DNA from 3 places in the Rahnella sp. WP5 genome. Region 2 is predicted to be linked to each of the others. Evidence: predicted binding sites of a transcription regulator. Region 2 holds the regulator's gene; each other region holds the start of a gene.
What was found. Region 2 encodes PurR, which represses purine synthesis genes. Its sites were predicted from a motif close to CANGCAAACGTTTGCNTG; they were not measured.
Positions count from the first base shown of each region.

Region 1 (9,835 bases), on a different contig from region 2:
GTCAAATGCCTTATTCAGTGCGTCTTTCAGGTCAGTATCCGTCTTACGCAGCCCCATGCCGGTGCCCACGCCGAAGAATTTATCGTCTTTAACTGACGGGCCAGCAAACGCGTAATCTTTACCTGCAGCTTGTTTCAGGAAGCCTTCGCTGCCTGCTACTTCATCCTGGAATGCCGCGTCAAGACGACCGGAAGCCAGATCCGCATAAATCAGATCCTGGTTCTGGTAAGCGACTACGTTGATGCCTTTTGGCTGCCACATCGCGTTGGCATAAGCTTCCTGAGTGGAACCCTGCAGAACGCCGACATTTTTACCTTTCAGCGCATCCAGAGTAGGCAGAACTTTAGAACCTTTAGGCGCGATCAGACGGGCGTTAGCGGCGTAAAGTTTCTCTGTGAAATCAATTTCCTGCTGGCGTTTTTCAGTGATGGATAATGAGGAAATAATCGCATCAATCTTTTTCGCTTTCAGGGACGGGATCAGCGCATCAAAATCACTTTCAACGTAAGTGCATTTAATGGCTGCACGTTTGCACATCTCGTTGGCCAGGTCGATATCAAAACCAACCAGCTTGCCGCTGGAGTCTTTTGATTCAAATGGGGCGTAAGTCGGATCAGTACCGATATTAATTGCTTTAGGCACGGCAGCAAATGCACTACCTGCACTGGCTAAGACCAGAACCAGCGGGAGAACCTTGAACAACTTTTTCATACATTAGCCTCAGTGATTATTCATCTGTTGTGGTTGTGTGTGCGTGAATGAACGTCTTTTTATAGTTTGCTGAACGATGCAAATGGCTTTTTGCCAGATTTTCTCATGCACTTTTCGTGCCGTTTCTCCGCATCGCGACTTTCCGCAGCGAGAGAGTGAAAACCGGTCAAAAAAGCATCGGGATAATGAAAGTTTTCAAAGGTCTGAGGGAAGGATAGCTGAAGGGAGGTTTAACACTGCACCCCAATGAATCAAATTGTGATCATTGTTGGTGCAATGTAACTAAAGTGCGCGAAATGAGTGCGTATTGGGACGTGAAAGTTTAACGACTGCCCTGCCATCGAACAAATAAGTCTTCCGGCAGTTCGATATCAAACTGATCAATCACCCGGTTTACCGTCTGATCGATGATATCTTCCACCGAGGCCGGGCGATGATAAAACGCCGGAACCGGCGGCATAATGACAGCACCCAGTTCAGCGGCCTGGGTCATCAGCCGTAAATGGCCGAGATGCAGCGGCGTTTCACGCACACACAACACCAGACGGCGGCGCTCTTTCAACACCACGTCGGCTGCACGGGTCAGCAGACCGTCGGTGTAACTGTTTACGATGCCGGAAAGCGTTTTGATCGAGCAGGGCAAAATCACCATTCCGGCAGTTTTAAAAGAACCGGAAGAAATGCTGGCCGCGATATCGCGGGAATCATGCACCACATCGGCCAGCGCCTGAACGTCGCGTAGTGTGAGATCGGTTTCCAGTGTCATCGTCTGGCGGGCCGCATTGCTCATCACCAGATGTGTTTCGATATCAGGTACGCTCTGCAATACCTGCAAGAGCCTGACACCATAGATTGCGCCGCTGGCGCCGGAAATACCGACGATAAGTCGTTTCATGAACACTGCCTTAGAAAAATGAACCCGGACCCGATGGTGCCAATACTGACATAAATTCAGGCATAAAAAAACGCGCCCGCCCGGTGTTCACCGGAGGGGCGCGTTTATGCGGATGTCAGCAACCGGCTAATCAGCCTTCGTTGTGCATCTCAAGGTTTTCAGCTTCCTGCTGGCCACGCAACGCCTGAGCGTCGTCATTGCGCAGGGCTTCGAGGTATTCCAGATAGTTCTGGTCAACGTCTTTGGTGACGTAAACACCATCGAAAACTGAACATTCGAATTTCTCGATATCCATATTGTCTTCTTTCACTGCGGCGATCAGGTCGCTCAGATCCTGGAAGATCAAGGCATCAGCACCAATTATCTGGTTGATTTCACTGACTTCACGGCCATGGGCAATCAGCTCGTTCGCGCTTGGCATATCGATACCGTACACGTTCGGGAAACGAATTTCCGGTGCCGCAGAGGCCAGATAAACACGTCGCGCTCCGGCTTCACGCGCCATCTCAACAATCTGTTGAGAGGTGGTGCCACGCACGATGGAGTCATCCACCAGCAACACGTTTTTATCACGGAATTCAGCGCGGTTAGCATTCAGTTTACGGCGTACAGATTTACGGCGTTCCTGCTGGCCCGGCATGATAAAGGTACGGCCGACATAGCGGTTTTTCACAAATCCCTGACGGTACGGTTTATCCAGGATGCGGGCGATTTCCAGCGCGATATCGCAGGAGGTTTCCGGGATCGGGATCACCACGTCAATATCCAGGTCTTCCCATTCACGGGCAATTTTCGCGCCCAGCTTTTCACCCATACGAACTCGGGCGCTGTAGACGGAAATTTTATCGATGAAGGAATCCGGACGCGCGAAATACACGTATTCGAACAGGCACGGATTGTACTGCGGGTTCTCGGCACACATACGGGTGAACAACTGACCTTTTTCGGTGATATACACCGCTTCACCCGGCGCAACGTCGCGCAGGAACTCAAAGCCCAGCGTATCGAGTGCCACACTCTCAGAAGCCACCATGTACTCATTACGGCCATCTTCCAGCGTACGTTTACCAATAACCAGCGGACGGATACCGTGCGGGTCACGGAACGCCAGCATGCCATGACCGATAATCATCGCCACACACGCGTAGGCACCACGGATTTTCAGATTCACTGCGGCAACCGCAGCAAAAATGTTGTCAGCTTCCAGCGGGTAATGCTGGAAACGATCCAGTTCACTCGCCAGGATATTGAGCAGAATCTCAGAATCGGACGTGGTGTTCACATGACGGCGCTGACCTTCAAACAGGTTGCTGCGCAATTCGTGAGCATTGGTCAGGTTGCCGTTATGGGCAAGGGTAATGCCGAACGGAGAGTTGACGTAAAAGGGTTGAGCTTCTGAAGCGCTGGAACTGCCAGCCGTTGGGTAGCGCACATGGCCGATACCCATGTTGCCCTGTAAGCGTTGCATATGGCGGGCTTCGAAAACATCCTTCACCAGGCCATTCGCTTTACGTAAACGGAAGTTATTATTCGCGTCGATGGTGGTGATGCCTGCGGCATCCTGACCACGGTGTTGTAACACCGTTAACGCGTCATAAATCGACTGGTTTACCGGCATGAAACCGGCGATACCGACAATACCGCACATGTTGTCTTTTCCTCTTCAGCGCTGCCAAAACTAAATATGTTTTGGCAAGAAACTCGACGTGCTCTGCAGGTAGTCAAAGAACCACCTGATGATATAACTGAACTGTGGGATCAACTGGGATTGTTTCCAGTCTTCACTTTGCGAAAAACCGGTAAAAGTATCGAGGAAGAACAGCATCGCGGAGACAATTAACACCCCGCGCAGTGCGCCGAAGCACACACCTAACACCCTGTCAGTGCCGGACAACCCGGTTCTTTCAACCAGTGAACCAATCACATAGTTGACAATTGCACCTACGATCAACGTCGCGATGAACAAGATGGCAATTGCGATCCCGTTTCGAACTAACTCATCTTCGAAACGTGTGAAGTAGATGGCGAGGTAAGGGTAATAATGGCTGGCAACAAAAAAGGCGCAAGCCCAGGTTACCAGCGATAAAGCCTCACGAACAAAGCCACGGATCAAACTGACTAAAGCAGAAAATCCGATAACCGCAATAATGACGTAATCAATCCAGACCATTAACTATTCCAGTGTCTAATCCAGTCACATCTGCCCCGGCATCCAGTTCGCGGCGAATTCTAACAGAAAAAGAAAACGTTTGCGTAGGGGAAATCAGCCGGTCAGACAAATTAATAATAGCGATTAAAAAAACCTCAATCGCAGCATAAACCTATAAAAATCCAACCAGAGGATCTTATAGAAAAAGGGCACAAATCGCTTGTGCCCTCCGTGGTATTTTTTATGTTTTAACGACTCCCTCCCCTGCGAAGGGGAGGGTTGGGGTGGGGTATTAATGGCAACGTTGAATCTGGCGTTGCCCGCTAAACCCCCTCCCCGCCTCCCCCTTCGCAGGGGGAGGAGCAAAGTCAGTGTGCGGAGTATGCGCGAACCTGCCCACCCAATCCGCTCAGCTGTTGCAGTTGCGGAAGTGACGCTTCGAGTTTTTGCTTCGAGGCATCCGGGCCGACGTACAGGCGCGTGATCTGCCCCTGTACCGGTGTTGCAGGCACTGTGTAAGCACGGAAACCAGACAACCGCAAATTCGCCACAATCTCATTGGCTTTGGCGGCATTTTTCAATGCGCCAAGCTGCACCACATAAGACTGCCCTGTCGGCGCTTTTTCTGCCGGCGCAGCCTTCGGCTGTTCAACCGGTTTTGGCTGTTCAGCAACGGCCTTCGGTTGCTCAACCGGTTTTGGCTGTTCGACCGGCTTCGGTTTCACCGTTGGCTTCGCTTCCACCATCGGTTTCGGTTCGATCACTTTGGGTTTTTGAGGAGCAGGCTGCACCGTTTTTTTCTGCTCAGGCAGTGTGGTGACCGGCGGCGCTTCTATCGTGGTATTACCCGGCGCCACATTGCCATGATTGGCGGCGTTGGTGTTATTGGCAGGACTTGTATCGTCCTGTTCACCATTCATCATCTGATCGGCACCTTCCGGCGGCTGAGCAGGCAAAGATTGCGTGACCGGTGGCACCGAGTCCTGTTCCTCAACATCACCCGGTTTTGGCACCAATGGAATAGACGCAAATTCGTCTTCGTAATGCTTTTTCTTGCCGTCGAGTAAACCAGGCAAAATGATGACACCCAGTGCCACCAGAATGACCGTCCCGACCAGACGATTTTGAAACTTACTTGCCACTGGTTTTCCCCGTGTCTATAGCATCCATTACGTGAGCTACGGTATGGAACGAGCCGCAGACAATCACAATATCCTGAGGAGCCGCCTCCTGCATAGCCTGTTTCCAGGCAGACTCCACATCATCAAACTGGCGCGCCTGCGGCAGATGGACGGTCAGTTCTTCGACACTGGCCCCGCGCGGGCCTTCCAGCGGCGCGCAATACCATTCATCCACCTGCGGCGACAGGCAAGCCAGCGTACCGGCAATATCTTTGTCTTTCAACATTCCGACGACGGCACGCACTTTGCCACCCTTTCGCGGCTGTTCCGCCAGACGTCCGGCCAGATACGCTGCCGCATGCGGATTGTGCGCGACATCCAGGATCAGCCGCGGCGATTCACTCACCGTCTGGAAACGTCCCGGCAAAGCAGCGCGCTGTAAACCGCTGCGCAACGCGGCTTCAGGAATATCCAGTGTTGAATAATGCAGTGCAGCCAGCGCGGTCGCGGCGTTAGCCAGCGGTACATTCGGCAACGGTAAACCTTCCAGCACGTTAACCTCATTACCTTCTTCCCGCGCTGCCCAGCGCCACTGTCCGGCATCCGCAGAAAAATGCCAGTTCACATCGCGGCGGTGTAAATCCGCATGTTTTTCCTGCGCAACCGCAGCAATGGATTGTGGCATATCCGGCTCACCAACCACGGCCGGTTTACCGGCGCGGAAAATACCGGCTTTTTCGCGGCCAATGCTTTCGCGGTCAGATCCCAGCCAGTCGGTATGATCCAGCGCAATACTGGTGACGACAGCCACGCTGGCATCGACAATATTAGTCGCATCCAGACGACCGCCCAGCCCGACTTCAAGTATCACCACATCCAGCTTAGCCTGTTTAAACAGCTGCAACGCCGACAATGTGCCGTATTCAAAGTAGGTCAGCGAGATATCGCCACGGCCAGCTTCCAGCCCCGCAAAAGATTCGCAATGCGCAGATTCCGCTAATTCTTCCCCCTGAATACGGACACGTTCAGTGTAGCGCACCAGATGCGGGGAGCTGTAAACGCCCACACGGTAACCCGCCGCCATCAGGATGGATTCCAGCGTCGCGCAGGTGGTGCCTTTACCATTGGTTCCGGCCACGGTGAAAACCAGCGGCGCTGGCGTCAGTAAGTCGAGTTTGGCGGCAACCGCTTTGACCCGGTCAAGGCCAAGCTCAATAGCCTGAGAGTGGAGATGTTCAAGATAATAAAGCCACGTGGCCAAAGGCGACGTGGCTTGGGGAATAAGTTGATTTTGCATGAGTCCCGTTCAACCTTGTCAGGTTCACTTCGACACTACATCACCAGACTGTGACAGCAGGCAATGCCCTCTTTGTCAGATCACACCAACAGAGTAAAAGCACGGCTGTCTGTTTTGCAGAAAAACAGTGTGGGCGGCACAACACGCGGTGGCCGCCCGAATAACTGACCGGCGTTTACCCTGTTCGATCAGGCATCCTGGTTGTCAGCGGCAGAACCGTTGACAGCAACATGGACGTCAGCCACTTTCGGCTCCGGTTGCCCGGTCAGTTTCGCCAGAACGCTGCCCAGTTTGGCGCGCATTTCCGGACGACGTACGATCATATCAATCGCACCTTTTTCGATCAGGAATTCACTGCGCTGGAAGCCCGGCGGCAGTTTTTCACGAACGGTTTGCTCGATAACACGTGGACCGGCAAAACCGATCAGCGCCTTCGGCTCCGCGACGTTAATGTCACCCAGCATTGCCAGACTGGCAGAAACACCGCCCATCGTAGGGTCAGTCAGTACAGAAATGTATGGCAGGCCACGTTCCTGTAACTTCGCCAGTGCTGCACTGGTTTTCGCCATCTGCATCAGCGACATCAGCGCTTCCTGCATACGGGCGCCGCCACTGGCAGAGAAACAGACCAGCGGGCAGTTATCTTCCAGTGCCTGCTCAACGGCACGCACAAAACGTGCGCCCACGACGGACGCCATTGAACCGCCCATGAAAGCAAATTCAAACGATGCGACCACGATTGGCATGCCAAACAGCGTACCTTTCATGACGACCATGGCGTCTTTTTCGTTGGTTTCTTTTTGTGCTGCAACCAGACGATCTTTGTATTTCTTGGAATCTTTAAACTTCAGAACATCTTTAGGCTCAAGCTCACTGCCTAACTCAATCTCACTGCCCTCGTCCATGAAAGTGGACAGACGCATACGCGCGGTAAGGCGCATATGGTGGTCGCACTTAGGGCACACCATGAGATTGCGCTCAAGCTCGGCGCGGTAAAGGACCTGCCCGCAGCTGTCACATTTAGTCCAGACGCCCTCAGGAATACTTGCCTTACGGGTTTGCGAGTCAGTGCTCTTACTAAGAATTCGTTCAATCCAGCTCATCGATAACCTTTCTGTTTGAACCCGGCCGAAGCCAGTCCGCTGTTCATGCTGTAACAAGTCCCCTGAAACCTACCCAAAATCGCCTGTGTACGGGGTGATAAAAAACCTCACACACCGCGCCACAGAAGGGTTGTTCGCAGGAACAGACCATAAATTGTCGCTCATTAAACCATAACGGCCAGACACTGTGGATAAAAAACTGGTCCTACCCTCAGGTTTAATGCCTTAAATTTTAAAGCGCTTGCGTAAAAAACGTACGGAATTAATCCTGTTGACGCTTTTCTTTGGCCGCTGCGCGTTTGTGCCGCCAGATTTCAATCACACCCGGCAGGATGGAAACCACAATGATTGCCACGATCAGTAATTTCAGATTTTCCTGAACAATCGGCAGATCGCCGAAAAGGTAGCCAGCATAGGTAAATAACAGCACCCAAACCAGTGCACCAATCACGTTATACGCAGCGAAATGGCGGTAAGACATATGCCCCATACCGGCCACAAACGGTGCAAACGTGCGGACGATCGGCACGAAGCGCGCAAGAATAATCGTTTTGCCGCCATGTTTCTCGTAAAACTTATGCGTCTTGTCCAAATAACTGCGACGGAAAATCTTTGAATCAGGATTACTGAACAGACGTTCACCAAATACCCGTCCGATAGTGTAGTTCACCGCATCGCCGAGTATCGCCGCAATCGCCATCAGGAACGCCATCAGATGAACGTTCATGTCGTTGCCCGGCAACGCCGCCAGCGCACCTGCTACGAACAATAATGAGTCACCCGGCAGGAAAGGTGTCACCACCAGACCGGTTTCGCAGAACAAAATCAGGAATAAAATGCCGTAAACCCAGATGCCATACTGCGCAACCAGCTCCGCTAAATGCACATCAATATGCAAAATGAAATCAATGACAAAGTGAATAAAACCCATTTGATTTTCCACCTCTTTCCGGTTTAACAGCCCATTTAAACAATCGCTTGATCCGTTCCTTAATCTTCGAGGAACAGGGGTCCCATATTCACCTGAGGCAGCGCAAATTTCTCAGGGTAATCCACGCAGACCAGATATAACCCTTCAGGCTTGCCCGTAGCTGCCGCAAGATTGCGATCTTTCGCTGCCAGTAGTTCTCCCATCCAGCCAACAGGCTGATTACCGGCACCGATTTCCACCAGGCTCCCCACGATATTGCGCACCATGTGATGAACAAACGCATTAGCCTTGATATCGACCACCACATAGCTGCCGTGACGGCTCACATTCACATGCATCACATAACGCCACGGCGTACGCGACTGGCACTGTGATGCACGAAAAGACGTGAAATCGTTCTCACCCAGCAACGCCTGACCGGCAAGCTGCATTTTTTCGACGTCGAGCGGCATGTGAACATGGGTCACGCCGGCATGCAAAATCGCTGAACGGTAACGGTTGTTATAAATAACGTATCGATACCGGCGGGCGGTGGCGCTGAAACGGGCATGAAAATCCTCGCCCACATTCGCACACCAGCGCACAGCGATATCTTTGGGCAAATGGGTATTCACCCCCATCGTCCACGCCGCGTCTTTGCGCAGCACCGGCGTGTCAAAATGCACTACCTGCCCCGTTGCGCTGACGCCTGCGTCAGTACGCCCGGCGCAAAACACGACGATCGGGGCATTGGCCACACGGCTCAGTGCTTTTTCCAGACACTCCTGCACGCTGGCGACGCCCTGCTGACGCTGCCAGCCAAAATAGGCACTGCCGTCATATTCAATGCCTAACGCCACACGTCCGGCAACCGGTGCGGTGCTGACGTCAGCGATCACTTCATCGGACATAATCAGTACCAGTACTCGTTAATCAGCTTCTCGGCAGTTTCCACCGCCATCAGTGCGCCGCCAAAACGGACGTTGTCAGCCACTGACCAGAATTGCAGTAACTCAGGAATGCCGTAGTCATTACGGATACAACCGATGCTCAGATTGGCATTACCGGACGCATCGCTGACCTGCGTCGGGAAATCATCTTCATCGCTCAGATTAATATCATCAATGCGTTCGAGTTCAGCGCGCGCTTCTTCCGCTGACAGCGGACGCAAACCTTCCATATGAACCACCTGCGCGTGACCGTAAAACACCGGCGACTGCACACAACTGACAGAAATCGGCAGCCCATCGTCCTGCAACACTTTGCGAACCTGATCCACCAGGCGGCGTTCCTGACGCACACTGCCCTCTTCATCACTGACCAGCGGTAACAGGTTAAACGCCAGTTGTTTGCTGAAAATGCCCTCTTCTGCCGGAATGCCGTTCAGCAGACGGGCGCTTTGCCCGGCCAGATCGTCAACCGCGGCTTTGCCCAGCGCAGAAACGGAAAGCAACGAAGTGACATGCAGACGCGACAAACCGGCCTGTTCGGTCAGTGGTTTGATGGCGGTCAGCAGTTGGCTGGTCAGGCTGTCGGCCACGGCCACGATATTGCGGTTGCGGTAATGAGACAGTGCGTCAGGGTTCACGCCCGGCACCACCAGAGGAATATCGTGTTCAAGAGAGAACAGGCCGCTGCTGTCGATGACC
Region 1 is NZ_KN050720.1:543,138-552,972, forward strand. Features, by position in the region: gene argT (lysine/arginine/ornithine ABC transporter substrate-binding protein ArgT) at 1-711, opposite strand, end outside; gene EX31_RS19565 (UbiX family flavin prenyltransferase) at 1,034-1,606, opposite strand; gene purF (amidophosphoribosyltransferase) at 1,737-3,254, opposite strand; gene cvpA (colicin V production protein) at 3,285-3,776, opposite strand; gene dedD (cell division protein DedD) at 4,124-4,897, opposite strand; gene folC (bifunctional tetrahydrofolate synthase/dihydrofolate synthase) at 4,887-6,173, opposite strand; gene accD (acetyl-CoA carboxylase, carboxyltransferase subunit beta) at 6,362-7,276, opposite strand; gene EX31_RS19595 (DedA family protein) at 7,539-8,207, opposite strand; gene truA (tRNA pseudouridine(38-40) synthase TruA) at 8,267-9,097, opposite strand; gene EX31_RS19605 (aspartate-semialdehyde dehydrogenase) at 9,100-9,835, opposite strand, start outside.
Region 1: cvpA (colicin V production protein) is a predicted target of PurR. The motif match lies at 3,845-3,862, and genes of this name have one in related genera.

Region 2 (9,835 bases):
AATTTATTTATTGCAGATGATGTGATGCAGATTACATACCGGAGGCGGAGTTTAACGCTTTGATAACAGGCTTGTGAAACGCTAATATTTGCACTCTGCTATCAAAAATATTGAAGGCTGAATTATGTGGTCAGAATACGCCCTTGAAGTGGTAGATGCCGTGGCAAGAACGGGTAGTTTTAGTGCGGCAGCGCAAGATTTGCACCGCGTGCCTTCTGCTATCAGCTATACCGTCCGTCAGCTTGAGCAGTGGCTGGCCGTGCCGTTGTTTGAACGTCGCCATCGTGACGTGGTACTGACGCCTGCGGGAAAGGTTTTTGTCGATGAAGCGCGGATTCTGACAAAAAAAATGATAGCCACGCGCCGGCAGTGTCAGCAGGTGGCGAACGGCTGGCGCGGCGAATTACGTGTGGCGGTTGACCGGATTGTAAAACCCGCACGGACACGGCGTCTGGTGCTCGATTTCTACCGCCATTTTGCGGACACCGAACTCATTATTCACTCAGAAGTGTTTAATGGTGTCTGGGATGCGCTGGTTGACGGGCGGGCAGACGTGGCGATCGGTGCTACACGCGCGATACCGGTTGGCGGGGGCTTCAGTTTTCGTGACATGGGATTTATGGACTGGCATTGCGTCGTCAGCCCGCAACATCCGCTTGCGCAGTTATCCGGCGCGCTGAATGATGATGAGTTGCGGCCTTATCCTGCACTCTGTCTGGAAGACACCTCCCGGACATTGCCTAAGCGGGATACATGGACGCTGGATAACCAGCGGCGGCTGGTCGTGCCAGACTGGACCTGCGCGCTGGAATGCCTGACCGAGGGCTTATGCGTGGGTATGATGCCGGTTCATCGCGTCACGCCGTGGATAGAACAGAAAAAGTTGCAGGTGCTGACGCTGGAAAATACGTTTCCCGACAGCCCGTGTTGCCTGACATGGGATCAAAGCAATCCGTCACCCTCGCTGGCCTGGTTGCTGGAATATATGGGCGATACAGAAACCATGAATCAGGAATGGCTGCGCGATTAGAAAAAAAACGCCTGCATCTGCAGGCGTTCGATATCTGTTAACGGCGGTAATCGCGGTACGGACCATCGGCTACGGAACGGCGTTCGACCAGTTTCGGATGCACCTCAATGGTCTGAGACTCTTCACGCTTACTGACAATTCTGTCCAGCAACATGGTAAAGGCCATTTCACCCAGACGTTCTTTCGGCTGATGCACGGTTGTCAGCGCGGGGGAGAAGTAGCGGGCGTTACGCACATTGTCGTAACCGATCACGGAAATATCCTGAGGAACGCGCAGGCCCAGTTCGTCTGCGGCACAGATTGCGCCCATTGCCATCACATCGCCACCACAGAATACGGCAGTCGGGCGGTGCTTCTGCATCAGAATTTTATGCATCGCCTGATAGCCCGATTCTGGCTCGAAATCGCCCTGAACTACCCATTCGTCACGCAGCGGAATATTGGCTTCAGTCAGTGCTTTCACAAAACCCTGGAAGCGGCCACCGCCGGTATTACGTGCCAGTTGGCCCGGGATCACCCCAATATCACGATGACCGCGTTCAATCAGATAACGCCCGGCCATGTAACCCCCTTCGAAAGCATTATCAATAATGCTGTCGGTGAAGTTCTTACGCGCTTCGCCCCAGTCCATGACCACCATTGGGATCGAACGGTGCTCCTCGAGCATATTGAGCAACTCATCAGGATATTCCGCGCACATCACCAGCAAGCCATCGACGCGTTTTTGCGCCAGCATTTGCAGGTAGGCTTGTTGTTTTTCCAGATTATTATGCGAGTTACACAAAATCAGCGTATAGCCTTTGGAGAAGCAGCTGTTTTCTACGGCTTCAATCACTTCGGCAAAATAGGGCGCTTCGCTGGAGGTGGCAAGCAGACCGATCGTTTTGGTGTTATTGACCTTCAGACTGCGGGCTACAGCACTCGGCGAGTAATGTAACTCTTTGATTGCAAGGAGAACCGCTTCTTTGGTTTCTTCGGCGACGAAACGTGTTTTATTGATGACGTGCGACACGGTTGTAGTGGAAACGCCAGCGCGCTTTGCGACATCTTTAATCGTTGCCATGTAAACAATGACTCCTGAACTCACGTGTTTCAGCACGTTAGCATTATGTTAATCGTTTGCTTGCGTGGATCTCACTGCTGGCTTCTAAAAGGGCAGTGAAATCGTTGGGTGGATTCTTCAGAATGAGGCGTGAAATACTCTCGGGTGAAATCAACCGGCACACAGGCGTGTTAACCGACAATTTTCTCTTATAATGCAGGAAAGTGGAAGTAAAATTCTCAGGGATACATTGTCATTCAGCACAAGATTTTAAATGTTAATTATGCGAAAATGCGTTGGCACACAATTAGTGTGGCTTAAAAAATGCCACAATTTGATCCGAAAGGGGGTTTGATGGACAGCAACCTGAAATTATCGTTGATCACCACGGTATGCGCTTTGCTTATGATTATCGCTTTCAGCTTCACTGCGGTGATGAACTGATTCAGTAAGTGAACCGCGATAAAAAAGGGCGATTCCTGTTACAGGAATCGCCCTTTTCAATTTTACGCAGTGGCCGTTACCGCCGATACTCTTCCCTGCAGAAACTCTTCGTTAAATGCTATTCAATGGCTGATTAGCGAAACTTCAGACTTAACGAATTGTTTATTATCGGATCGTTTTCGGCGTCATTACCCGGCGTGCACCCACATAATGATCTTGCCAGTAATCGTCGCCGAGAGAGGTGATTTTAATGTCTTCGCCCGTTCTTGGAGACTGAATAAACTTGCCGTTCCCCACGTAAACACCAACATGGTCTGCTGCGCCGCGGTTATTGATTCTGAAGAACACCAGATCACCGCTTTCAAGTTCGCCGCGTTTAACCGGAGCCGCATCGCGCAGGTGATACATTTCATTCGCTGTGCGTGGCATCTTAATACGGATCAAATCTTTGTAGGCGTAATAGACTAAGCCGCTGCAATCAAAACCGGTATTCGGCGAGGTTCCGCCCCAGCGATACGGTTTTCCTACCTGATGCATCAGTTTGGTCATCGCCGTTTGCTGGGCATGCTGATAGCGTTTTTTATGCGTTGCACTTAGCGTAATCGGTTTGCTGTCTTCTTCAGGCTTTTTACCTTTACGGTGCCGGCCATACGCTTCTTTTTTACTGACCCTTTCTGTGCTGTTTTTCGCGAGTGAACGGGTTTTGACGTGTTTCTCTGTTTTGCTTTCGGCCCGCGTGGTCTTCAGTGTCTTTTCTTTTTTACTTTCGGCCCGGGTCGTTTTGACACTTTTCTCCGTCGTGGTCTTTCGTTTAGCCAGTTCGGTGCTTTTAACTTTCTTCTTCGAATTCTTGTCCTGAATTTTTTGTTCTGTCACTGGCGCGATTTTAGTTTTTTTACTGGTTTTCGCGGCCACCGTTTTTCGCTTTCGCCGTTCTTCAGGTGCAGCCTGATTAACATGGCTTTTACGCTGATCGGCAGAAACACGTGTCTGCGGCGATGCATGTGCCATATTCAGAAATAGCTGGGTAAAGAGCAGCACAAAAAGCGTGAACAGTAAGCGCATAGCTTCGTTACCATGAGTGGTAGGTTAAACATCAGGGATGTCAGAGTATTGCCTAAAAGAACCTGACAAAAAAGCACGAATTGACTCGATTCTAGATCATATTGTGAGAAAAAGTTAATGGCTTTTTTTATGTCGAAATAACCGCCATTTTTAGTCAAAAAAATAACCACTTTTCATGGTGTTAATATTTGAGTTAAAGAATGGAATTTTGCAAATCTGGCGTTATCGGTGAACGTCAAAAATGTTATTCTCAATGAATGTTTAAAGATGTGAGCCTGAGCGCACACATTAAAGATTGTTAAATAAAATGCCAGTATTGAGAAAGACCCCACAAAAAATGGCGTTTTTATCTGATGGCTGCCATCGTTACAATAGAAGGTATTGTGATTGCGCACCGTCTCTTTATGCTGCGCGTGAAGAGTAATGATCGTGACAGCCTGTACCGGCTTGAGGAAGCAAGAAATGACCACTCCAACAATTGAAAAAATTCAGAAGCAAGTTTCTGAAAACCCGATTCTGCTGTACATGAAAGGTTCGCCAAAACTGCCAAGCTGCGGTTTCTCCGCTCAGGCTGTTCAGGCGCTTTCAGCCTGTGGCGAGCGTTTCGCTTACGTGGATATCCTGCAGAACCCGGACATCCGTGCTGAGATGCCAAAATTTGCTAACTGGCCAACGTTCCCGCAACTGTGGGTTGACGGTGAACTGGTTGGCGGCTGCGACATCGTGGTTGAGATGTTCCAGCGCGGCGAACTGCAGCAGTTGATCAAAGAAACCGCTGAGAAATACAAATCTTCTGAAGAGAGTAATACGACAGAAGACTAACGGTTTTTCGGCCGGAAAGTAAAAAGAGCGACATGATGTCGCTCTTTTTTTGTCTTCAGTTCGGTGCAAAAGTTGTTATTGCTGATTTTCTTCCGATGCTGTTTCGTCTTCGACTTCTTCGTCTGAAAGCGCCAGAGGCCAGCCGCCTAAGCGTTTCCAGCGGTTGACCAGCTCGCAGAACAACTCGGCTGTGCGCTCGGTGTCATACAACGCAGAATGTGCCTGGCTGCTGTCAAAGACGATGCCCGCGCTGATACAGGCTTTTGCCAGCACCGTTTGCCCAAGCACCAGCCCGCTTAATGCGGCGGTATCAAACGTGGCAAAAGGGTGGAACGGATTACGTTTCAGTCCGGCACGTTCAGCCGCTGCCATCAGGAAGCTGTGATCAAAATTGGCGTTGTGCGCCACGATGATCGCGCGGTTACAGTTTTGCTCTTTCATCCCTTTACGGATGACTTTGAAAATCTCATGCAGGGCTTCATATTCACTGACTGCACCGCGTAACGGATTGGTCGGATCGATACCGTTAAACGCCAGGGCTTCCGGCACCAGTATCGCGCCTTCAAAGGGCTCGACGTGGAAATGCACGGTCTCATCGCTTTGCAGCCAGCCGTCCTCATCCATCTTCAGGGTGATGGCTGCAATTTCCAGCAGCGCATCGGTTTTGGCATTAAATCCGGCGGTTTCTACGTCGATAACCACGGGATAAAAACCACGAAAACGGCCTCTCAGGGCGTTAATGTCACTATTCTCGGCCATTAGTTTCTTATCTTCATCGAATTCAGCACGCATTATGGCAAATTTTGCCGCCACTTGCAGGGTTGTGGCAAAAATGGGTCAATAAAAAAGGGCGCGATTGCGCCCCTGTCAGTGTTCGGGGAAGATTAATTCCCCAGCCCCTGACCTGCGTGTTTGGATTCGATCAGCTCGATTTTATAGCCGTCCGGATCTTCTACAAACGCGATAATGGTAGATCCGCCTTTGACCGGGCCGGCTTCACGGGTCACTTTCCCCCCTGCATTACGGATGTCATCACAGGTTTGCGCGACGTTATCAACGCCCAATGCGATATGACCGTAAGCCGTGCCGATGTCGTAGCTGTCGACGCCCCAGTTATAGGTCAGCTCGATCACTGCACCTTCACTTTCTTCGGTATAACCGACGAAAGCCAGAGAGTATTTATATTCAGTGTTTTCGCTGGTACGCAGCAAACGCATACCTAAAACATCGGTATAGAAGCTGATAGCACGTTGCAGATCGCCAACGCGAAGCATGGTGTGGAGTAAACGCATAGGTTCCTCTTTATTTGCAGGATGAGAGTTAACGGGTCAAGCCTAACTGATAGCCGCCGTTTTGTCTGTATTACGGCGACGGCTTGTTGAATGACTGACCAAAAAAAACAGCAGAAGGAGGGCCTCTTCTGCTGCAAGGAGTGAATCACTCTTTTTTAATTATTACAGTGTCGGATAATCGGTATAGCCTTGCGCACCGCCGCCGTAGAAAGTTTCCGGTTTGGGTTCGTTGAGAGGCGCATGAGATTTCAGGCGCTCAACCAGATCAGGGTTAGCGATATAGCTGCGGCCAAATGCCACGGCATCGATATAACCTTTTTCGATCAGTTCTTCGCCTTTTTCTGCGGTGTAAGCACCCGCCCCCACAATCACACCCTGATAATGCGCACGGATCACTGCCCGGAATTCCGTGGAGTAAGGTTTGCCGCCAGCCCAGTCCGGTTCGGAGATATGCAGGTAAGCGAGTTTGCGCTTGTTCAGTTCATCGAGCAGGTAGATAGCCGCCTGTTCCTGATCTTCGCCGTTATCCAGCCCGTTGAAGGGACCCATTGGCGAAATGCGGATGCCCACACGTTCAGCGCCAATAGCCCCGATGGCAGCATCAACCACTTCCAGCGTCAGACGGGTACGGTTTTCAATGCTGCCGCCGTATTCATCTTCACGCAGGTTGGACGCCGGAGACATAAACTGATGCAGCAGATAGCCGTGCGCGGCATGCAGTTCGATGTAATCGAAACCAGCTTCGGCGGAGCAGGCGGCAGCATGACGGAAATCATTCACGATCCCCGGAATTTCGCTGAGCGCTAAGGCACGCGGTGTCGGGCAATCGACACGAATGGCGTGACCTTGCTCATCACGCAAGCTGGTCCGCGTGTTCGGGTTGACGGCCGAAGGCGCGACCGGTGTCTGGTTGTCAGGCTGAACGCTGTTATGCGAGATACGTCCGGTGTGCCACAGCTGAACCGCAATGCGTCCGTCTTTCTGATGTACGCCGTCCACGATTTTTTTCCATGCAGCGACTTGTTCCGGCGTATGCAGGCCAGGTGCGCCGGCATACCCTTTCGCCTGGAATGAAACCTGAGTGGCTTCAGTAATGATCAGGCCAGAACTGTGACGCTGTGCGTAATATTCGCCCATGAGCGGTGTAGGGATGTCACCCGGTTCGATGCTGCGCAGACGGGTAAGCGGTGCCATAAAGACACGGTTAGACAACGTGTTTTTACCGACAACAATGGGGGTGAAAAGCTTGGTCATTTCAATAACTCCGACGTTAATGGACTGATCGGTAAGACGTTCATGGATAACTTTCACGTCACCCGACCCTTTCTTAATGCCACCTTTCTATCGCATCTGACCTGTTTGTGACTACGCGCACGGTGCTTTTTCACCAAACGCATCCTGATTTCAGGTTTGCATCCATACTTTAAGGGCAAAAAAGATTGAAAAAGAGCCGGCGGGTGCCGGCTGAGGTGAGGGCAAACCTCTGTTTTCTTGGTGAGGGCTTGCGAAACAGTAGGGCCATTTTCCGACAGGTGAAAACGGCTAAACGGACGGTAGCAGGTCTGTGTTGCAGATATTTGAAGAATGAAACATAAGACGTAAATTACCTTGCGGGATAGCAGGAAAGCGTCTTGAATAAATGTTCACCGTTATTTGCGGAGGGTGTGTGGCTCAGCAGCTCGAATTTTTTGACATCCCCAGTCCATGCCGTGGCATTTGTCAGGCTGATGAACGCGGTTATTGCCGTGGCTGCCTGCGCAGCCGCGAGGAGCGTTTCGGCTGGATAAAAATGACTGACACAGAAAAACGCCATGTGCTGCGGTTATGTCAGCAACGCCTGCAGCGTCAGCAACGTGCAGGAAAACAGCCGGACGAACCCTTGCCGCAGCAACCGGAGTTGTTCTGATTTCACCTGTCATTTATCGCCATCGTGACGGCGGTCCGCTTCCTGACAATTCTTGCGCGTCGCATCAATACAGCACCACGGGCGTTGTGTATTCTGTGGGTCGAAAATCGAAAATATAAGGGATTCACAATGGAAGCATACACCCCGATTTCTCCGCAAGGGCCGGTATTTTCAACGCTGATTTGTGGTTACTGGCGGCTGATGGAATGGAACATGACGCCGCAACAGGTTCTGGCGTTCATGGAACAGCACATTGAAATGGGCATTACGACAGTCGATCATGCAGATATTTATGGCGGCTATCAGTGCGAAGCGGCATTTGGTGAGGCGTTGCGTCTTAACCCCTCTTTGCGCGAAAAAATGCAACTGGTCAGTAAATGCGGCATCGCCACCACGGCAGATCCCGACAACAAAATCGGTCATTACATTACGGATACGCAGTACATTGTGGACCGTGCGGAGCAATCACTGCGCAATCTGCGTACCGATTATCTGGATTTATTGCTGATCCACCGCCCGGATCCGCTGATGGATGCCGATGAAGTCGCTGAGGCGTTCACGCGGTTGCATAAAAGCGGCAAAGTAAAACATTTCGGTGTGTCCAACTTCACCCCGGCACAGTTCAGCTTGTTGCAATCGCGTCTGCCGTTTTCGCTGGTGACCAATCAGCTAGAAATTTCCCCCATTCATCAGCCCGCCATTCTTGACGGCACGTTGGATCTTTGCCAGCAACTGCGTATCAAACCGATGGCGTGGTCCTGTCTGGGGGGCGGTCGTCTGTTCAGCGATACAGAATTCCAGCCGCTGCGTGATGAACTTCAGACTGTGGCGAATGAAATTGGCGCAGACACTATTGAACAGGTGGTCTACGCCTGGGTCATGCGGCTGCCGTCTGAGCCGTTGCCGATTATCGGCTCGGGCAAAATCGGGCGCGTGCAGTCAGCGCTGAAGTCATTGTCTCTGGAAATGACCCGTCAGCAATGGTTCCGCATTCGTAAAGCCGCATTAGGATTTGATGTACCTTAATGTTTTCACGCGGGTTTTGTGGCGCTGACCGCGGGATCCGCCGGGCCATCTTCTGTTGAGATGGCCTGCTGCAATTGTGACAGCGAGCAGTATAAACGCCAGATCACCCCTGCCAGTTCACGCGCCGCAGGTTCGGGATGGTGAGCCAGTGAATTGCTCATCCGCATTAACTCAATCAACGTGGCGTCCAGATTTTCATGGCTGACGCCGCGCTCCGTCATTACCCCTTTCAGACAATGAATACACACATCCCGCACCGCAGACAGCGGATCCGAGCGGGTTTCCCATTCGCGTAACTGCCAGACAATATGGCTGCAATTAAGCAGCACCACACCCCAGCGTAATAACCAGGTTCGTGAGAGGTGATCTTTACTTTGATTGAGCTGATTCATCCGGTGATAAATCAGGGATTCAAACTGGAAATGGCTCAGCGAGGGGTTACGGCTAAGCTGATCCATAAAATCACGACGCAGGGCGCGGATAATGCGACGGCTTTTGCGCTTATCAGAGCTGGGCCTTAACACCTGAAAGGCAATTCCGGCCAACATCACACCGGCAATTTTCGCTACGCCGTCATTCATAAAAGACTGATAGTCGTAATCCGGCGGATTCGTGACGGCTAAAAAAGATCCCATAAACACAATCATTTGCCCCCATAAACCGGCGTAACGTTTGTATTGTAGTTTCATCATCTGCATCGTTACTAACATCGGCAGGAAGAAAGCGCAGAACACCCAGAAATTGTCGATTTGGACCATCAGCCCAAATTTCAGCAGGAAACAGCCGACAAACAGTAACCCCAATGATTTTATTAACAGCGTGATACTGCTGATCGGCGAGGCCGTGGAAGAATAAAGCACGCAACTGACAGCCGTCAGCGCCACAGCACCGGCACCTGAATCCCACTGCGTCGTCATCCAGAAGGCGCAACCGATCACAATACACAAAAATGTCCGCAGCCCGTTGTAAGCGGCCTCAAGGGTATCGGTGTGCTGGGCAAGATGGCTGATTTTCGGTGGCTGGAGAGTGTCGGCTTTGGCTGCGTTGGCATTTTCCACCCGTTGCAACCAGCGTTCACTGCGAAGATATAGCCAGCAAAAATCGCGTAAACGGTGCCAGAAAGCCTGATGGCGGAAATCAGACGTATCCTGTGGCTGAATATGCAGCAGAATTCTGGACAGCTTGAATTTATCCGTGTCCGGCTTACG
Region 2 is NZ_JQJR01000014.1:17,079-26,913, reverse strand. Features, by position in the region: gene punR (DNA-binding transcriptional activator PunR) at 125-1,030, shown strand; gene purR (HTH-type transcriptional repressor PurR) at 1,068-2,093, opposite strand; gene EX31_RS26555 (cytochrome bd-I oxidase subunit CydH) at 2,397-2,516, shown strand; gene EX31_RS13825 (C40 family peptidase) at 2,682-3,581, opposite strand; gene EX31_RS26500 (hypothetical protein) at 3,935-4,063, shown strand; gene EX31_RS13820 (Grx4 family monothiol glutaredoxin) at 4,044-4,403, shown strand; gene rnt (ribonuclease T) at 4,479-5,195, opposite strand; gene gloA (lactoylglutathione lyase) at 5,288-5,695, opposite strand; gene EX31_RS13805 (alkene reductase) at 5,858-6,955, opposite strand; gene EX31_RS13800 (DUF1289 domain-containing protein) at 7,362-7,601, shown strand; gene EX31_RS13795 (aldo/keto reductase) at 7,731-8,627, shown strand; gene EX31_RS13790 (FUSC family protein) at 8,633-9,835, opposite strand, start outside.

Region 3 (9,835 bases), on a different contig from region 2:
CAGTTGCTGGAATCCGAATTATTCGGTCATGCCAAAGGGGCGTTTACTGGCGCGGTGAGCAGCCGTGAAGGTCTTTTCCAGGCAGCGACCGGCGGCACATTGTTCCTTGATGAAATCGGCGATATGCCCTTGTCGCTGCAGGTGAAATTGCTGCGCGTGTTGCAGGAACGCAAGGTGCGCCCGCTGGGCAGCAATCAGGATGTCGATGTGGATGTGCGCATTATTTCTGCGACGCACCGTGATTTGCCAAAAGCGATGGAGAAGGGTGAGTTTCGCGAAGACCTGTTTTATCGCCTCAATGTCGTCAGCCTGAAGCTGCCGACGTTGAGTGAAAGATCAGAAGACATTCCGCTGCTGGCCAATCATCTGCTGCGTGTTGCGGCGCAGCGACATAAACCTTTTGTGCGCAGTTTTTCGACGGATGCGCTGAAACGGCTGATGGCTGCCAGCTGGCCGGGCAATGTGCGCCAGTTAGTGAACGTCATTGAGCAATGTGTGGCGCTGACGTCTGCACCGGTGATCAGCGAAGCGCTGGTGCAACAGGCGCTGGAAGGTGAAAATACCGCGCTGCCAACGTTTGCCGATGCACGTAATCAGTTCGAGCTGAATTATCTGCGCAAGTTGCTGCAAATCACCAAAGGCAACGTGACGCAGGCAGCACGTATTGCCGGGCGTAACCGCACTGAGTTTTACAAGTTGCTGTCCCGTCATGAATTAGAAGCGACCGATTTTAAAGAGTAACGGGAATTTACTTTCAGAGGCTTGAGGTACATTCCTGCCGCTGAACTATGATACCTTTAGCGCCTTCGCATGCCTCCGGCATCCGAAACCAGATTGTGAACCATGCTGCCGCTCAGGAAGGCGGAGAGCAAACGAATGATTATAAGGGTCCGCCATGAAAAAGATTGATGCGATTATCAAGCCATTCAAACTCGACGATGTCCGTGAAGCACTGGCTGAAGTCGGGATTACCGGGATGACCGTGACCGAAGTGAAAGGCTTTGGCCGTCAGAAAGGTCACACAGAACTGTACCGTGGTGCGGAATACATGGTCGATTTCCTGCCAAAAGTGAAAATCGAAATTGTCGTGGCGGATGACATCGTGGATACCTGCGTGGAAACTATTATGACCACCGCGCAGACCGGTAAAATCGGCGACGGTAAAATCTTCGTGTTTGATGTGGCGCGTGTGGTGCGTATCCGTACCGGCGAGCAGGACGAAGAAGCGATTTAATGTTTCATCAGGGCGGGTAATACGATGTTACCGGCCCTGAGTTTTTCCTCTGTTATTCCGCGTTTCCTCCTTCCTGTCTTGTTATACCAATCATTTTTTAACCACATCACTTCTCAACTCTTTGTTTATCCAGTTCTTAGCGGTTAATTCTGTTCATCAGTCCCCAAAGTTCCTCTCCGCCAATAACCACAAAAAATGCTATTTGTTAGTTTTGTGTGAAATTTGTGGGGTTTTTATTGTGACTTCATTGAAAAAGTGAGAGTAAAATCACGTTTGTTGTTATACCAGTTCAGATAACCTGTCAGATACGTTGTAATCACCCACTAAAATAATTCAGGGTGAAAGTATCAGGCGGCCGGAACTGGTGTGGATTGATCTCCGTTGATCGTGGTTTTCACACCCATTCAGAAGGCTTTGCAATGTCACAACCAGAAAAACCCATACGCATTTCCCGGCGCGTATTTTTAGGGGGCGCACTGGCGGCGCTTTCCGTTCCGTTGATGAATAAGCTGCTGCTCAGCCCGGTCTATGCCGCGCCGGTTGCCGGTTTGTCACAGGCAAAACAGGATTTCACCCAACTCTCGCGGTATCTGACCGGTCACGACCGGCTGGACCTGGCCCTTTCTGAACGTTATTACCAGACGATGTTAGCGCTGTACCCGGACTTCACCGCACAGGTTCAGGCGTTGCAGGCGTTTATCACGGCGAATCACATTGATGCCGCTGAACTGCAAAAAGCGCTGGATGCACAGCAGCCCGCGCTGGCGAAACTGCCGCGCAGCATTCTTCAGGCGTGGTATCTCGGCGTGGTCGGCGATGGCAAACAGGCGGTTTGTCTGGCGTATGAAAATGCGCTGATGAATGTTGCGGTTCGCGATCACCTCAACCCGCCGAGTTATGCCTACGGCGCTTACGGCACCTGGGCAAAACAGCCTGTCTGAAAATAACGTTCAAAAAGGGTTAAACAATGAGTGAACAACTTTCCGCTGACGTCGTCGTCATCGGCTCGGGGATCTGCGGCTCGCTGGTCGCACAGCGTCTGGCAAAACAGGGCATCTCCGTCATTATTCTCGAATCCGGCCCGCGTATTGATAGCGGTACGCTGACTGAAAACTTCCGTAATTCGCCGCGCAAAAAAGACTTTATGTCGCCATATCCGTACTCGGACTGGTCACCGCATCCGGTATATAAACCGGAAGATAATGATTATCTGCAACAGCAGGGACCGTATCCTTTCCCGGCGGAATACATCCGCATTATGGGCGGCACGACCTGGCACTGGGCGGCGCAGGCATGGCGTGTTCTGCCTAATGATATGAAGATTAAAACACTGTACGGCGTCGGGCGTGACTGGCCGTTGTCGTACGATGAGCTGGAACCGTTTTATTACGAAGCCGAAGTGAAAATGGGCGTGTCCGGTGCGCCGAATAACGGTTCACCGCGCAGCCAGCCCTTCCCGATGGAACCGGTCGCTGAATCCTGGCTGCAACAGCGTTTCCGCGAGCGTCTGGCACCGGGCGGTTATGAGGTGATCGTTAACACCACCGCCCGTAACAGCCGTAACTATGACGGGCGTCCTGCCTGCTGCGGTAATAACAACTGCATGCCGATTTGCCCGATTGACGCGCAATATCACGGCGGCATCGCCGCGCAGGCTGCGGAAGCGGCGGGGGCAAAACTGATCACCAGCGCGGTGGTTTACCGTCTGGAGCATGACGAGAAAGGCCGTATTGTTGCCGCGCATTATTACGACCCGGATAAAGGCGAACATAAAGTTACGGCGAAAAACTTTGTGCTGGCGGCCAACGGCATCGAAAGTCCGAAATTGCTGCTGATCTCCGCCAGCGATAAATATCCTGACGGGCTGGCAAACAGTTCCGGCACCGTCGGGCGTCATCTGATGGATCACCCGAGTAACTCACTGACCTTCGAAACCGAAGAACCGTTGTGGGCGGGGCGCGGGCCAATGAGTCCGGCGTCTATCAACAGCCTGCGCGACGGCGATTTCCGTAAAGATTACGCCTCGTTCCGTATCGATATCGCCAACTCATCTCAGGTGCAGTCGGTAACGCAAGATCTGCTGGCGGAAGGCGTTTACGGCATCAGCCTGGATAACGAAATTCGTCGCCGTGCCTCGCACCAGACCAGCCTGAAAAACGTGATGGAGCAGTTGCCGAATTACGATAACCGCATCATTCTCAGCGACAAAAAAGACAAACTGGGTATCCCGAAACCGGCAGCGATTTACCACATGGACGATTATGTGCATCGCGGTATGGCGCGCGCGGTAAAAGAATATACCGAGATCGCCAGACTGATGGGCGGCACCAATTTGCGCTTCAGCAAGCCGGGCGTTTACGGCAACAACCAGCATATTACCGGCACGATGAGCATGGGGCATGACCCGAAAGATTCCGTGGTGGATGCGTTCGGACGTACTCATGACCATGAAAATCTGTTCATCACCAGTACCGGTGTCATGCCGACCTCGGCCACGGTCAATTCGACGCTGACCGCTGTCGCACTGGCGTTACGCACTGCTGATCATCTTGCCAAAACTGCGCTATAGGCTGACTGACATGACTCTGAATCGTTTAACTCAAAAACGTCTGACGGGCGCGTTGCTGGCCTTTGGCCTGAGCCTGACGGCGGGCACAGCTTATGCCGCGTTATCGCCGGAACAGGATGCGCTGATCAGGAAAGGCGAATATGTCGCGGTCGCCGGGGACTGCGTGGCCTGTCACTCCACCGAAGGCGGCAAACCGTTCGCCGGTGGCCTCGGACTGGCAACGCCACTGGGCACTATTTACTCGAGCAACATTACGCCGTCTAAAAAAGACGGTATCGGCAATTACACGCTGGAGCAATTTGAACACGCGGTGCGTGATGGCGTGCGCGGTGATGGTGCGAATCTGTATCCGGCGATGCCCTACACCTCGTATGCCAAAATCAGCGATGACGACATGAAAGCGCTGTACGCCTACTTTATGCAGGGCGTGGAGCCGGTGGATGTGCCGTCAACGCCGACGGCGCTGCCGTTCCCGTTCAACGTGCGATTGTCGATGGCAGGCTGGAATTTACTGTTCCTCGAAAAAGGCGCGTTTAAAGCCGATCCGTCGAAAAGCGATCAGGTCAACCGTGGCGCGTATCTCGGCGAGGCACTGGCGCACTGCAGCACCTGCCATACGCCGCGTAATGCGCTGATGGCGGAACAGGGCGATAAAGCGCTGGGCGGCAGCAGTCTGGGCACCTGGTTCGCGCCGAACATTACGCCGGATGCGGTCAGCGGGATTGGCAACTGGAGCACCGGTGAGATCGCCGGTTACCTGAAAACCGGTCACGCGCCGGGTAAAGCGCAGGCGGCAGGGCCGATGGCGGAAGCGATCGACCATAGCCTCAGCCATCTGAGTGACAGCGATTTGCAGGCCATTGCCGTGTGGCTGAAACAGACCACGCCGGTCAGTCAGCAAGGGCAGGCGAGAGCTACAGACCAGTTCGGATCACCGGCGAATTATGTCGATACTTTGCGTGGTGTTCCGCGTCCGGCTGATGCCGATAAAATGACTGGCTGGCAGGTTTATGATGGCTATTGTGCCAGTTGCCATCAGCCCGACGGCCGTGGCAGCAAGGACGGTGGCCTGCCATCGCTGATCAATAATACAGCGCTCGGGCACCTGAACAGCGACAACCTGGTGATGGTTATTTTGCATGGCGTGCAGCGCGGGCCGGAAAGCAAAGATGTCGCGATGCCAGCGTTTGAGCATTTACTGTCGGATACGCAGGTCGCTACGCTGAGCAATCAGTTGTTGCGGCAGTTTGGTAACGATCAGGCGAAAGTGACATCTGACCGCGTGAAAGAATTGCGCGCAGGTGGCAAACCTTCGCCGTTGCTTGAACTGGCGCACTGGGGCATGGGCATTGCGGGACTGGTGGTTATCCTGTTGATTGCGCTGTTTTTTGTACGTCGCCGACGTCGTCATTAATCTGTACTGAACAGCAATAAAAAAGGCTGACATTCTGTGTCAGCCTTTTCTTTTCGTGCAGGGATTAAATCACTTTGTGCGGACCGAAACATTCGTAATGAATGTTGGCTTCGCTGATGTTCATCCCCAGCAGTTGTTTGGCTGCAAACTGCATAAAGCCGACCGGACCGCACAGGTAGAAATGCATCGCCGGATCGCTCAGCTGTGCGCTGACTTTGCTCAGATCCATCAGCCCCTGATACTGAAAATCTTCACCGGGTAAATCATTTGCCTGTGGCCGGTTATACCAGACATGGCTTTCCAGTTGCGGCAGGTTTTTCTGCGCGCTTGTCACTTCACCGGCAAATGCGTGCACGGCACCGTTTTCAGCCGCGTGCAGCCATTGTACCGGCGCATGATGTCCGCGTTCTGCCAGCGTATTGAGCATACCCAACATCGGCGTCTGGCCGACACCGGCAGAAATCAGCGCCACCGGCGTGGTATCGCTGATATCCATAAAGAAATCACCGTGCGGGGCAGCAAGATGAATGATGTCGCCCGGCTGCGCAAAATTATGCAGGAAGTTGGATACGGCACCTTGCCCTTCGCGTTTTACCGCGATGCGGTAGGTTTTGCCGTTCGGTGCCTGGGTCAGGGAATACTGGCGGATTTCCTGATTTTCCAGTGAGGCATCGCGGATATATACCGCCAGATATTGCCCCGGCTGAAAGTCGGCCACCGGTTTACCGTCGACAGGTTCCAGCAGGAAAGAGGTAATCAGTTCACTCTGCGGTTGTTTTTCGGCGATGCGGAATTCACGCGTGCCGCGCCAGCCCCCCGTTTTTTCTGCGCTGTCCTGATAAATCTCGGTTTCACGGTTAATAAACACATTCGCCAGCACGCCATAGGCTTTGCCCCATGCATCCAGCACTTCCTGACCCGGACTGAACATTTCATCCAGCGTTGCCAGCAGGTGAGCGCCGACAATATTGTATTGCTCAGGCTGGATGGTGAAGCTGGTGTGTTTTTGCGCGATGCGTTCCACGGCAGGCAGCAGCGCCGCCAGATTTTCAATATTGGCGGCATAAGCGCAGATGGCATCAAACAGCGCCTGACGCTGATCGCCGTTGCGCTGGTTGCTCATATTGAAGATGTCTTTCAGTTCGGGATTATGCGCAAACATACGGTCATAAAAGTGTGCGGTCAGTTTCGGACCGGTTGCAGCGAGCAACGGAATAGTGGATTTAACGGTGGCGATAGTGGCTGAATCAAGCATGGTGAACACCTTGTCTGTGATGATTTTATTTAAACATGTATTTTAAATGCATCTTATATAAACCCACTATTTCTGTAAACACCCCCTAAAGGGGTAAGGGCTTTTCCCGACAGGGGCTGAGTCACAAAGCTGAAATTTGTACATGTTCAGGTGAATATTTATCCCTTGATTATGGACAGATGTTCGCAGATCAAAGCCTTGCTGTATCTGGAGCCAATCGTTTGCCTAAAAACCTCAAACTGACCCTATCCGAAGGCCGCTTAAACATTTACACTGTGGCGCAGAACCCGGAAGGGGCGTTTATTTTTAGTTTGTTGAGTCAGGAGATGCGGATGTTAAAGCGTGAAATGAACATTGCCGATTATGATGCTGAGCTGTGGGCAGCAATGGAAAAAGAAGTTGTTCGTCAGGAAGAACATATCGAGCTGATTGCGTCAGAAAACTATACCAGCCCGCGTGTCATGCAGGCTCAGGGTTCGCAACTGACCAACAAATATGCAGAAGGCTACCCGGGCAAACGTTATTACGGTGGCTGTGAGTACGTCGACATCGTTGAACAACTGGCTATCGACCGTGCAAAAGAATTGTTCGGTGCAGATTTCGCCAACGTTCAGCCGCACTCCGGCTCACAGGCAAACTTCGCGGTGTATACCGCACTGCTGCAACCGGGCGACACCATTCTGGGGATGAACCTTGGCCATGGCGGTCACCTGACGCACGGTTCACCGGTTAACCTTTCCGGTAAACTGTATAACGTGGTGCCTTATGGTATCGACGAAAGCGGCGACATCGATTACGAAGACGTGAAACGTCAGGCCGAACTGCACAAACCAAAAATGATCATCGGCGGCTTCTCTGCATTCTCCGGTATCGTTGACTGGGCAAAAATGCGTGAAATCGCCGACAGCGTTGGCGCTTACTTCTTCGTTGACATGGCACACGTTGCCGGTCTGATTGCTGCGGGCGTTTACCCGAACCCGGTTCCACACGCACACATCGTGACCACCACCACGCACAAAACGCTGGCTGGCCCACGCGGCGGTCTGATTCTGGCGAAAGGCGGCGACGAAGAGTTCTACAAAAAACTGAACTCTGCTGTCTTCCCGGGTGGTCAGGGCGGCCCGCTGATGCACGTGATTGCCGGTAAAGCGGTAGCACTGAAAGAAGCGATGGAACCTGAGTTCAAAGCTTACCAACAGCAGGTGGCTAAAAACGCACAGGCAATGGTGGCTGTGGTTCTGGAACGCGGCTACAAAGTGGTTTCCGGCGGTACGCACAACCACCTGTTCCTGATGGATCTGGTCGATAAAAATCTGACCGGTAAAGAAGCCGATGCCGCTCTGGGTCGCGCTAACATCACTGTGAACAAAAACAGCGTACCTAACGATCCGAAGAGCCCGTTTGTGACCTCTGGTGTGCGTATCGGTACCCCGGCTGTGACCCGTCGTGGTTTCAAAGAAGCTGAAGTGCGCGAACTGGCTGGCTGGATCTGTGACGTGCTGGACAACGTGAACGACGAAGCAACGATCGAACGCGTTAAACAGAAAGTTCTCGACATCTGTGCACGTTTCCCGGTTTACGCGTAATATTTGCGAAGCCGTTAAGCTGCTAAAACCCGCTACGGCGGGTTTTTTTATGGGCATGTATCAGAATTTGTGAGCTGGCAGACATTACGGGAGTATGAAAGCGTCTGCGGATTGCTAGCGATTGTGAGCTTTGTCAAAGTATTGGCCTCACACCGGAGGATTTATGGAATTGCGTTCCACGCGCTGGCTTGCACTCAGTTATTTCACCTATTTTTTCAGTTACGGTATTTTTCTTCCTTTCTGGGGCCTGTGGCTTAAAGGTGAGGGGATCTCCTCCGAAAGCATCGGCTTGTTGCTGGGTGCGGGTCTGGTCGCCCGTTTTCTTGGCACGTTAATCATTTCTCCGTCCATCAAAGACCCGTCTTACCTCATCACCGGTTTGCGTATTCTGGCGCTGCTTACGCTGGCGTTTGCCGTCGGGTTCTGGTTTGGCAACGGCTGGGCGTGGCTGATGATCAACATTGCCGGTTTCAGTCTGTTTTTCGGTCCGCTGGTGCCGCTGACCGATGCGCTGGCAGGCACGTTGCAACGCCAGATCAATATGGATTACGGCAAGGTGCGTGTCTGGGGCTCCATTGCCTTCGTGATTGGATCAGCGGTGACCGGCAAGCTGGTTGAGGCCTACGGTCATAAGGCGATTTTGTACACACTGACCGCAGGCGTGGCCGCGATGTTGCTCGGCATGTTGCTGCGCCCGAGCGTGAAGCCGGTGGGAGAGCCGCGTACCAGCGGTGCGCCGGGTATTTCGTGGAAAGCGTTGCTTGGCGAAAAACCAGTCTGGCGTTTCCTGTTATGTGTGACGCTGTTGCAGGGCGCCCATGCGGCGTATTACGGTTTCAGTGCAATTTACTGGCAGGACGTGGGCTATTCTTCCACGACCATCGGCTATTTGTGGTCGCTGGGCGTCGTGGCGGAAGTGCTGGTCTTTACCTTTAGTAAACAGCTGTTCAGCCGCTGGTCAGCGCGGGATCTGCTGCTGCTTTCGGCCGTGTGTGGCGTGGTGCGCTGGGGAATGATGGGGGCGTTTACCGCGTTGCCGTGGCTGATTGTGATGCAGATTCTGCACTGTGGCACGTTTACGGTTTGCCATCTGGCGGGCATGCGATTTATCGCTGCACGACCACGTGATCAGGTGATCCGCCTGCAATCGGTGTATTCCGCACTGGCGATGGGGGGCGGCGTGGCCGTGATGACCATGGTATCCGGTTTCCTGTTCGAACATCTGCATGCCGGATTGTTCTGGGTGATGGCGCTGCTGGCGGTGCCGGCGATTTTCCTGCGTCCGGTGGTTACGCCGTCAGCGCCGGTGACGTCAGCCCGTTAGGGGGCTTCGAGCAGCGAGCGGATACGTTTACGCTGCTCTTTGGCCAGCGGTAGTTGCGTGTGGATCACCAGCGGGTCGGCGTCGGTGCTGCGGGTGGCGTAAGGGGTGACAATCAGCGCTACGCCACTCGGCGCACCGAATTTATAGAAATCCGCCAGCGTCTGATATTTAATGTTCAGCGGCAGCAGCGTCGCTTCGCGAATTTGCTGCTCGACCGCTTCTTCCAGCTGCGGATTGTCGTGCGTCAGCAGCAAAATTTGTTTTTCCTGCAAGGCATTACCCTGCATCAGCCACGCTCCGAAAGTGATCGCCACCAGCCCGATTTCATCCTCAGAAAGCGTAATCAGATATTCGTGTTCGAAACCCTGCAACGCCTCGCGGGTGGTTCGCACCAGACGCGGATACATGCGGTTCACTTCTTCCTGCATCAGATTGTCGATGCCGATGCCAAAA
Region 3 is NZ_KN050720.1:753,350-763,184, reverse strand. Features, by position in the region: gene glrR (two-component system response regulator GlrR) at 1-741, shown strand, start outside; gene glnB (nitrogen regulatory protein P-II) at 896-1,234, shown strand; gene EX31_RS20605 (sorbitol dehydrogenase family protein) at 1,654-2,175, shown strand; gene EX31_RS20600 (GMC family oxidoreductase) at 2,202-3,803, shown strand; gene EX31_RS20595 (c-type cytochrome) at 3,814-5,217, shown strand; gene hmpA (NO-inducible flavohemoprotein) at 5,282-6,472, opposite strand; gene glyA (serine hydroxymethyltransferase) at 6,805-8,058, shown strand; gene EX31_RS20580 (3-phenylpropionate MFS transporter) at 8,222-9,382, shown strand; gene csiE (stationary phase inducible protein CsiE) at 9,379-9,835, opposite strand, start outside.
Region 3: glyA (serine hydroxymethyltransferase) is a predicted target of PurR. The motif match lies at 6,683-6,700, and genes of this name have one in related genera.